2 regions of the Numidum massiliense genome follow, and region 2 is predicted to be linked to the other one. Evidence: riboswitches for the same ligand, from Rfam matches in the RefSeq annotation. Region 2 holds a riboswitch; the other holds the start of a gene.
The links. Region 2 has a riboswitch for FMN ahead of ribD (bifunctional diaminohydroxyphosphoribosylaminopyrimidine deaminase/5-amino-6-(5-phosphoribosylamino)uracil reductase RibD). Riboswitches for the same ligand answer to the same signal wherever they lie in the genome.

Region 1: linked by a shared signal. The riboswitch ahead of BN1247_RS11755 (ECF transporter S component) and the one ahead of ribD (bifunctional diaminohydroxyphosphoribosylaminopyrimidine deaminase/5-amino-6-(5-phosphoribosylamino)uracil reductase RibD) in region 2 are both predicted to bind FMN.

Annotation. Positions count from the first base shown of each region.
Region 1 is NZ_CTDZ01000009.1:2,484,266-2,489,663, reverse strand. It holds gene BN1247_RS11770 (FUSC family protein) at 1-296, opposite strand, end outside; gene BN1247_RS11765 (SDR family oxidoreductase) at 544-1,260, shown strand; gene BN1247_RS11760 (M42 family metallopeptidase) at 1,503-2,591, shown strand; FMN riboswitch at 2,663-2,818, shown strand; gene BN1247_RS11755 (ECF transporter S component) at 3,281-3,835, shown strand; gene BN1247_RS11750 (PH domain-containing protein) at 4,105-4,581, shown strand; gene BN1247_RS11745 (PH domain-containing protein) at 4,574-5,398, shown strand, end outside.
Region 2 is NZ_CTDZ01000009.1:877,986-883,383, forward strand. It holds gene BN1247_RS04695 (ISLre2 family transposase) at 1-827, shown strand, start outside; FMN riboswitch at 998-1,229, shown strand; gene ribD (bifunctional diaminohydroxyphosphoribosylaminopyrimidine deaminase/5-amino-6-(5-phosphoribosylamino)uracil reductase RibD) at 1,538-2,647, shown strand; gene ribE (riboflavin synthase) at 2,595-3,278, shown strand; gene BN1247_RS04710 (bifunctional 3,4-dihydroxy-2-butanone-4-phosphate synthase/GTP cyclohydrolase II) at 3,299-4,507, shown strand; gene ribH (6,7-dimethyl-8-ribityllumazine synthase) at 4,524-5,015, shown strand.

The sequences.
Region 1 (5,398 bases), 1.6 Mb from region 2:
ATACTTTTATGGAACTTTAATTGGATGTTAATACCGATGGCGATGACGACGCCGAGCGCAATGACGTACGGCTGTGTCCCTAGCAGCATGGCCAAGGCAACACCGATGACGGCACCGACAATGTTTGCCTGAATCTGTTGTAAACTGTTTTGCCAAGAACGGTAAAGTGACGGCTGTACGGTCACGCAGGCGGCTATCCCTGCTAACGTAATCGGCTGCAAACCTAAAAAATGACTAATGTACAGAGCTAGTCCGACAGCGATCCCTGTCTTGAGAATGCGAGCTCCTATTTTCACCGACAACACCTTTTCGCCATTATTTCATTGAACAGTCTAACGTGTTTTGCCTCAAAAGGCAAAGGAAAAAGCGGCAATCCAACGCCATATATATGAACGTGTGGCATCGAATATGAGTGTCGCGTGGGACAATTTCTGGCTAAAAGTGGAAAGCGCAATTTTTCAATGAAATTAACGCTTTTGTTTGCGATTGATTCAAATAATATGCTAAAGTAAACCGAGAGGGATTTGTATAGGGAGTGACGACATGACATTGCAGAACAAGGTGGCAATCGTCACCGGAGCTAGTCGCGGGATCGGCGAAGCAGTCGCTAAAGCTTTCGCCCGTGAAGGGGTCGATTTAGCGCTCATTGCCAGAAACGAGTCGGAGCTACAACAAGTTTCGGCAGACATACGTGAAAAGGGCCGCGATTGCCTCGTTATCCCGACAGATGTAAGAAATGAGGACGAAATTTGTGGCGCTGTCCGCAGGACGCTCGATCATTACGGAAAAATTGACATTTTAGTGAATAACGCCGGCATCGGTCTTTTTAAACCGGTACAAGATACTGCGCTCGACGAGTGGAATTGCGTGCTCGCCACTAACTTGACGGCGCCTTTTCTGTTTTCACGTGAGGTACTGCCGACGATGGTTGAACGGGGACAAGGGCAAATTATCAACATTTCCTCGGACGTAGGCAAACGGACGATACCGAAAGGGGCCGCTTACTGTGCGAGCAAATTCGGCATCCATGCCTTTAGTGGTGCACTGGCAAAAGAAGTGCGTAAGCTCGGCATTAAAGTCGGCGTGATCAGTCCGGGGATGACCGATACATATTTTAATGAGAGCGAGCAAGGCGATCCGGAAAAAAAAGGCTGGTTACTCGCCGAAGATATCGCGGAAGCTGTCGTTTTTATGGCCAGCAGACCGCGTCACGCGCTCATCGATGAATTGGAAATTCATCCGATTATTCAAGAATATTAGGGGTAGCGTCAGAGCTTTTTTTAGTGTGTCTGTTCAAGGTTCATCTAAAGCTCAGTTCATCTAAAGTTCATTTAAAGTTCAATCTACTGATCAGCCGTTCGGCTATAGTTCTTTTACTGCGGGGGTAGTGAAGGGCTATAGCTTTTTTACTTTGCGGAGGCATATGCGCGTTGCATTACCGTCCAGCATAAAGTATCTGCCCATGCCGCATGCTACAGGGGAGAGACAACTAAGGAAAGGTAGTGTGCAGTGTGGACAAAGATTTAGAAGTTCTGAAACAACTTACGGAGGCGGACGGCGCACCCGGTTTCGAGGATGACGTTCGCGCGATTGTGAAGCAGCACATCGAAGGTGTCACGCACGACATTTACACCGACCACCTCGGCAGCATCGTCGGGAAAATCGGCAACCGCGGGCCGAAGGTGATGTTGGCCGGCCATCTGGACGAAGTCGCATTTATGGTAGCAAAAATTACCGACAAAGGCTACTTGCGCCTGCAGCCGCTCGGGGGCTGGTGGGAGCACGTCATGTTGTCACAGCGGGTAAAAATTAAAGGCCGCGAGCGAGACATTATCGGCGTCATCGGTTCTAAACCGCCTCACGTCTTACCCCCAGACGAACGCAAAAGTGTTGTCAAAAAGGAACATATGTTTATCGACATCGGGGTAAGTAGTAGAGCCGAAGCAGAAGCAGCGGGGGTCGAAGTCGGCGACCCGGTCATCCCGATCTGTCCCTTTACGCAAATGGCTAATCCGAAGTTTTTACTAGGAAAGGCGATGGACAACCGTACCGGTTGTTACATGGCGCTGGAGCTGCTTAAACGGTGCAAGGAGCTCGAGCTCCCCAATCAAATTTACTCCGGGGCGACGGTACAAGAAGAAGTCGGACTGCGGGGGGCGACGACACTCGTGCAGACAATCAAACCGGACATCGCCCTCGCGCTCGACGTCGGCGTCGCCGAAGATACGCCGGGTATGGAATCGGAGGAGAAAATTGAATTAGGAAAAGGCCCGTTGATTGCGTTTTACGACGCGACGATGGTGCCGCACCGGGCACTGCGCGACACGATCGTGCGCATCGCCAAAAAAGAGCACATTCCGTATCAAGTAGAATTGATGGGTGGCGGCGGTACCGATGCGGGTAAATTCCACCTATACGGTGAGGGCGTGCCTTCGCTCGTCATCGGCGTCCCAGCAAGATACATTCATAGTCACGGCTCAGTCGTACACCGCGACGATCTCGACAACGGTATTAAACTCGTGCAGGCGTTTTTGCAGCGGTTAGACGATGAGATGCTAAAAGCGATATTAGACAACCGCGTCACTGTTTAACAAGCAGTTAACCGACGCATTGCAACTTTTATTGTTATCCCCTATAATGAGGGCAGGAAATGAATAACGTTTTGATCCTTCGGGGCTGGGTGCAATTCCCGACCGGCGGTGATGGTATGCTGTGCACGTACCGTGCACGATGCGTACCTTAGCCCGTGACCCGCGCAAGCGGTGGACTCGGTGAAACTCCGGGGCCGACAGTATAGTCTGGATGGGAGAAGGATGATAACGCGTACGTCAACGAGTAGTTTGACGAACGTAGGCATGTGCATGCGTGCGAACTGCGTTTAGGCGAGTTTGCCTATGAATTCGCAATGTGTACGAAGTCTTAAACGCACTGTTGTTACCGTGATTCTATCTGCGTTACATGCGCGGCAAGTAAACGGTTGTATAGTGCAACAGTGCGACAGTGCTACAGTGCGTGACACGAAGTGTACACCGACGCGGAGGCGCTCGTCAAGCTTACTAACTTGCTGAGCTTAAGCTGCCTTTAGTTTGCTGTGGCTGCCGCAACGCCTACACAACTACTCTCGTTATCTATTGCCCGAAGGAAGTGGGAGACCACTTTTTTCGGGCATTTTAGATTTGTACGGTTGTCATCAGATACATCATCTTCGAGGTTGTTCAAAGTGTAGAACAGCCAATTAACTAAGGAGTGTGTTGATCTGATGGTGCAATCCTCTTCGCGTTTGGTGAAGTTAGTCCTCATTTCACTGTTGTCTTCCATTGCGTTTATTATGCAGTATTTAGATTTCCCGCTACCGCCGTTTCCACCTTACCTCAAGGTGGACTTTAGCGACGTACCCGCGCTATTCGCCGGGTTTATGTTCGGGCCGTGGATCGGTGTGCTCGTCGAGTTCTTGAAAAATACGTTGCACTTCCTTTTTTCCGGTAGCGAGACAGGTATTCCAATCGGTAATATTTCTAACTTTATCGCCGGCAGTGTGTTCGTCGTCTCTGTCGTCTTGACGGCACGGCGTATGAACGGCATCAAAGGTGTCGTCGCCGGTTTCGTCGTAGGTACGCTGGTCATGGCGGCGCTACTCGCGGTTATGAACTACTACGTGCTCTTCCCCGCTTACGCCTATTTACTCAATATGCCTTTCGAAGCGGATAAATTAGTTGGGATTGTTTTGTACGGGATTACCCCGTTTAACGTGATTAAAGGGCTGCTGATCGCCTTAGTGTTCGTTCCTATTTATATGAGGTTACAACCGCGGCTCCAACGTCGCATAATGGGTTAATCGAATAAATGGTTAAAGGTTAAGTAACTTTTAAGGCGTTATTCTTTCCGAGGCCGGCATATGTCCGGCTTTTTTTCTGTTTGGGTGGTCGATACGCCAACATAAAGAAATTATTAAATGACTGGTGCGATGGGCGTGCGTGTTATACTATAGTGACGATGGATTTGAAGGAGGAAAAGGAATGGCCTTGGCATCTAGGGAAAATAGTGCCATCGATAGACAGTTGAACGCTAATCTTGTTTCCAAAGGGGTAAGAAGGGGAGCTGCTTATGCGTCCTGAACCGAGCGAGCGCATCGACCCCCGCGCCGTGAAAGTATGGCGTATTGCGGGTGGGATCGTTTCCTCCATCCTCGTGCTGGGCGCCCTCATTTTAGTGTATATGGCGTCTTTCCACGGTTGGTGGTGGATTTTTTCTGCCGCTGCCGGTGTATTAGCTATTATTTATACGCTTATTGGGGTTGTAATCGCCCCGACGATTCGCTGGCGGCGATGGCGCTATGAAATTACAGAACGGGAAATTGATTTGCGACACGGCGTCTTTTTTATTAAGCGGACGCTCATACCGATGGTACGCGTGCAGCACGTCGATACGTCGCAAGGACCGCTTATGCGACGTTATGGATTGGCTACTGTGTCCGTTTCTACAGCGGCTGGCGAGCACGAAATTCCGGCATTGACGGTGGAAGCGGCAGACGCCTTGCGCGATCAAATAGCTGAACTTGCGGGAGTGGCTGACGATGTGTGAGCCGCGCCGTCTGCATCCAGCTGGTATCGTCATTCTCATAATCGAGCAAATTCGCTTATGGTTCATTCCAGCGATCTTTGCCTTATCGTGGCTCGGGAAGCGGTTGGTCAATTGGGGTGTTAGTTTGTGGTGGTTAACCGCGATCGGTACCTTTTTAGTCTTGCTCGCGGTTGTCTACGGGTATCTCGCTTGGCGACGGTATACGTATCGCATTGAGGGCGGCGAACTGCGACTCGTGCAAGGTGTGTTGTTCCGCACGCGCAGTTCGATTCCGCTGCAACGCATTCAATCCGTCGATTCTATCCAAGGGGTTGTGCATCGGCTTCTTAGAGTTGTAAAAATACGGGTGGAGACGGCAGGGGGGGCTGGTCCTGAAGCGGAAATTGCCGCCATTTCACGCGCGGAGGCCGATCTCCTGCGGCAAGCGTTAACGGCTAAACGGCGTAGACATCGTGCGGCGGTTGCAGAGGTAGGCAGCGAAGACGGCGAAGGTATCGAAGCTACCGAGCGTGGCGAAGGTGGCGAGGGTAACGAAGGTCACGCGGGTGGCGTGAATGGTGTCGCGCGCGACGATGCATATAAAAGTATAACGAGTGGGAGTGTCACAGACGTCCGTTCAATAGAAAGCACACCTACGTATGAACGCCAAATAACGCGACGGGAACTGTTCCTGCTCGGGGCGACCTCGGGAAGTATCGGCGTCATTTTTTCTTTGATCGGCGGGCTACTTTCTAAAATCGATGACATTTTGCCGAACGTCAACGTATATGACCGCTTTTTCGGCATGTTTAAGGTATTTGGTGACTCTATCACGGTT
Region 2 (5,398 bases):
GGAGAGGCAAAGGAATAGAGATCAAAAATATGCTTGCCTATACCGGGTGGGAGCAAAACGGACAGCGTGTCTCGTTAACAGATCGTCACGTCTTTTCTACCGTTGAATCGGTGGATGACTTTTGGGAAATAGGTTATGCAGCGATTCGACATCGTTGGGATCTCTCACATACACATGTGGCGACTAATGCGGATGCGGCTTCATGGATCTCTGAGGAACGCGTTCAAAATACCTTTTCTGAAGCGACATCGGTTGTCCGCCAATTGGATCCTTTTCACGTAAAGAGGAGTATTCGTCGCGGGTTGAGCCGCCAGCCAAGGCTCATTCCTCAAATTGAAAAGGCAATATCCGAAAAAAATAAGGATAGGTTTAAAGCGGTGATTGATACGGCACAGGGAAATGCAGAGACGGAGCGAGAGGAAAAGCGTATCGAGAACATGCAGAAGTATCTTGAAGGGCACTGGGAGATCCTCTGCGACTGGCGTGAGGTTAGTCCAGACGTGCCAAAAAATGCTCGTAGGATGGGATGCATGGAATCGAACCAGAGACGTCTGGCATACCGCATGAAACGTCGTGGCATGTACTGGAGTGAAGAAGGGGCTCAAGCCATCGCCAAAGTACAACAAGGCGTTACCAATGGGACGTTGAGACAGGCATTATTAACTGTCTGGCCCAACCGCCAAGTGACACAAAAACTAAAACGCCATGCGAGGCGAATAGGTAAGTCGGATCACATTGGGGTTCAAGTTGGCAGGATCCAAGTAGGTGCCGCATCAGCTTCAAGTGCTATTGGGTATTTGGATAAGGTGGTTAATCGCCGTCCTTGAAGAGTTAACTCCTCAAGGGCGGACAACAAGTGAACGTTAGGGAATGACATATTTAGGTCTTTAAATCCTTGATCCTGTAAGGTCGTCGAGTAAAGCTTGACACATACTGTGACATTTCTTTCATGGAAACGAATACGCGTGTTGTGCTATACTAGATTTATTGAATTGAATACAACCTTCGGGGCATGGTGAGATTCCTGACCGGCGGTGATCGCCACAACGGTGGCGTAAGCCCGCGACTCACAGATCATAAGAGGCGTTTCGACGACTCGACATGCGGTTGACGACGCATTTTCCCCGCAGTTGTTATGCGAGGAAAAAAGGTTGTCGCCAGCAGGTGATCGTGACTGACTTAGTGTAACTCTAAGGCCGACGGTATAGTCCGGATGGTAGAAGGTGAACAAGGACTTTGCTATTTTTTTCAAGAAATTAATAGTAAGGTTTATTTCACTATGCCCAGATAATTGTGTCTGGGTATTTTTATTTGGGTTGCATTCAATTTCAAAAATCTAACCAAAAGGAGGATTTTTGGAATGGCGATATTTTTTGGTAGCGCTGGCGAAGGCGAACATGACGAACGAGCGGATCGCGCATACTTCACGGAGTACGCGGATCCTACGGACCGAGTATACCTTACGGAGCACGCGGACCCCATAGACCGCGCATACCTTACGGATCTCACGAACCGTGCGGACGGCCATACACGCTATATGTCACTCGCGCTACAGTTGGCGCGCGCGACGCAAGGGCAAACGTCGCCGAACCCGCCAGTCGGGGCTGTCGTCGTCAACGGCGGGAAAATCGTCGGCATCGGTGCTCATCTCGCCGCCGGTCAGCCACATGCCGAAGTGCACGCGCTACAGATGGCTGGGCAAGAGGCGAGCGGCGCCACGCTGTATGTGACGTTGGAACCGTGTAACCACCACGGTCGCACGCCACCTTGTACAGAGGCAATCATCACATCTGGGGTACGAAAAGTAGTCGTCGGTAGTACAGATGCCAACCCGGCCGTCAACGGCGCAGGCTTGGCGCGGTTGCGCGAGGCTGGCATCGACGTCGTAACTGGCGTACTGCAGCGAGAATGTGCCACATTGAACGAAGCATTTTTTCACTATATGACGACGAAGCGGCCCTTTGTGACCGTGAAGACGGCGAGTACGTTAGACGGAAAGATTGCGACGAAAACAGGCGACAGTCGCTGGGTGACTGGCGAGCAGGCGCGGGCTTACGTCCATCGGCTGCGGCATGTGCACGATGCGGTTATGGTCGGTATTGGCACGGTGTTGGCGGACAACCCCCTCTTAACGACCCGTTTGCCGGAAGGGGGACGAGACGCGGTGCGCGTCGTCGTCGACAGCCAGCTCCGTACGCCCTTAGAGGCATACGTTTGTGACACATCGCAGGCGCCGACGTGGATTTTTTGCACGGAGAGGCGCGACAGAGGGAAAGAGGCGGCGCTCGCGGCGCGCGGGGTGCGCGTATTCACGGCGGGCGCGGGTCCGCGGGTCGATTTAAGTGAACTATTCGCTATACTCGGTCGGGAACACATCGTGTCCGTACTCGTCGAAGGGGGCAGTGCGCTGAACGGTTCCTTGTTAGAGGGACGTTTCGTGAACAAGGTCGTAGCGATGATCGCTCCGAAGCTTATAGGAGGAAGGGACAGCATGACGTCTTACGGTGGCGTGGGAAGTGATCGTATGAACGACGCCTTGTCTCTATCCGCTGCCAGGGTGCATAAGTTAGGCAACGATTTGTGCGTTGAAGGATATGTGTCACGCCCGCGGGCAGGAGGGGATCGACATATTTACCGGGATAATTGAGGAAATGGGCTGTGTGCGTCGCCTCGTCCGAAAAGGGGGAGCACTTGTCCTAACGGTCGACTGTCAATCCGTGTTAACCGATTTGAAAATAGGAGATAGTGTTGCCGTTAACGGCAGTTGTTTAACGGCTACCCGCGTCGACGATTACAGTTTTACGGCGGACGTGAGCGGCGAGACCATTAAGCGTACGACATTAGGTAATTTACGCGTCGGCAGCCAAGTGAATTTGGAACGTGCACTCGCGGCGGGCGAGCGGTTCGGCGGTCATTTTGTCAGTGGGCACGTCGATGCGACCGCGGTCGTAACTGAACGAAGACAGATGACAAATGCCGTCTTGTTTCGATTCAAAACAGCGCCCGAGTGGGCAACTTATATGGTCGACAAAGGTTCAATAGCTGTGGATGGGATCAGTTTAACCATTTTCGACGTGGCAGAGAACGGTTTCTCCGTCACCGTCATTCCGCACACGTTGCGCGAGACGACTTTGTATGACTCTCATGTCGGGGATCGCGTCAACATCGAGTGTGACATGATCGGCAAGTACGTTGTCAAAGTGTGCCTGAACAAGGCAGAACATGCGGCGCCAGCAGGTGTGAGCATCGAATTATTGAATGAGAACGGTTTTATATAACGGATAAATATAGAGGAGGAATGGTTGTGACGTTTCACACAGTAAGTGAGGCAATTGACGATTTGCGGCAAGGGCGACCAGTGATCGTCGTCGACGACGAAGATCGCGAAAACGAAGGCGATTTGGTGGCACTAGCTGAACACGCGACGCCGGAAGTGATCAACTTCATGATTACACACGGACGGGGGTTAGTGTGTGCACCTCTGACGGAAGAACGGGCACGCACGTTAGACTTGCCGTTAATGGTCGAAAAGGAGCAAAACGTGGACCGCTACGGGACGGCTTTCACCGTGTCTGTCGACCACAAAACGACGACGACCGGCATCTCGGCCCACGAACGCGCCCGAACCGTCCAAGCGTTAATTCGCCCCGATGCCCGCGCGCACGACTTTCGGCGTCCGGGACATATTTTTCCACTCATTGCAAAAAAAGGTGGCGTCCTCAAGCGCGCCGGCCATACGGAGGCTGCGGTCGACTTGGCGCAACTCGCAGGTAGTGTACCTGCCGGTGTCATATGTGAAGTGGTCAAATCAGATGGGACGATGGCACGCGTCCCGGAATTAACGCGACTAGCGGAACAGCATGCGCTAAAGATGATCACCATTGAAGACTTAATCCGTTATCGGATCGTTGAGGAACACTTAGTGACGCGGGAAGCTTCCGTGCAAATGCCGACCGCATACGGCCGTTTCACGGCGATCGCGTATACGAACCCTGTCGACGATCAAGAAGTTGTCGCCCTCGTCAAAGGGGAAATGACCCCCGATGAACCGATCCTCGTGCGCATCCACTCCGAATGTTTGACAGGCGATGTGTTCGCTTCCCTCCGCTGCGACTGTGGGCCGCAGCTCCACGCTGCCTTGCGCCAGATTGAAGCGGCAGGCAAGGGCGTGCTCGTCTATATGCGACAGGAAGGTCGCGGGATTGGTCTGTTGAACAAATTGCGCGCCTACGAATTACAAGAGCAAGGTCTCGATACGGTGGAGGCGAACGAGCGCCTCGGTTTCCCGCCCGATTCGCGCGATTACGGGATCGGCGCACAAATTTTGCGTGACTTAGGTGTCGAGCGATTGAAACTAATGACGAACAACCCGCGCAAAATCAAAGGATTGACGGACTACGGCTTGGACATCGCGGAAGTTGTGCCGCTCCAAATGCCGGCCAATGCGGAGAACGAAAAGTATTTGACGACGAAAAAAAGCAAACTAGGACATTTATTAACGATTTAAGAGGAGGTCATCTGTTATGGTAAAAGTTTATGAAGGACATCTCATCGGCAAGGGACTTAAGGTTGGCATCGTCGTGAGTCGTTTTAATGAACTCATTACGAACAAGTTGCTCAGCGGAGCGATCGATGCGTTAAAACGACACGGTGTAGAAGAGGAAAACATAGCGGTCGCATGGGTGCCGGGGGCGTTTGAAATCCCTTTTGCCGCAGACAAAATGGCCGCGTCGAAAACGTATGACGCTGTCATTACGTTAGGAACGGTCATTCGAGGTGCGACGCCGCATTTCGATTTTGTCGCCAACGAAGTGGCGAAAGGGGTAGCGAACTTGAATGGTAAACACGGGCTGCCCGTCATTTTTGGCGTATTGACCGTGGAGACGATCGAGCAGGCGATCGAACGCGCCGGAACGAAGGCAGGCAACAAAGGGTACGAAGCGGCCGTCTCGGCGATCGAAATGGCCAATTTGCACGAGAGCCTGCACAATATAAGCGGAGCGCAAACCGTCTGATCTGCTTTGGCGGGAACTGCGTCGCGAACTCTGTCGGGAACTATTTTGCCCGCGGTTTTGCTTGCTTAAAAGGTTATATTGCGAGTGCTCGTTAGCGAAAGAAGTCGCTGCCTGCATAGGAGAGGCCGCTGTCTGCATACCGCAGATGGCGGCTTTCGTTTTTCAACAGGTTGTCCCGCGCCCGTTTCGGATTTTCATTCTTTACTTATAATCATTATTAAGTTATAATGAGTATATAAAAGTTTCCCGACCAACATTAGTTTGGGGTACAACAACATACGATTATTATTCTCACTGGACATCATGCTGCCTTCGGGCAGCATGTCTCTGTTTTAAGGAGTTTAATAATGAAAGTCGTTATCAACTACAAAAACGGGGAGGAT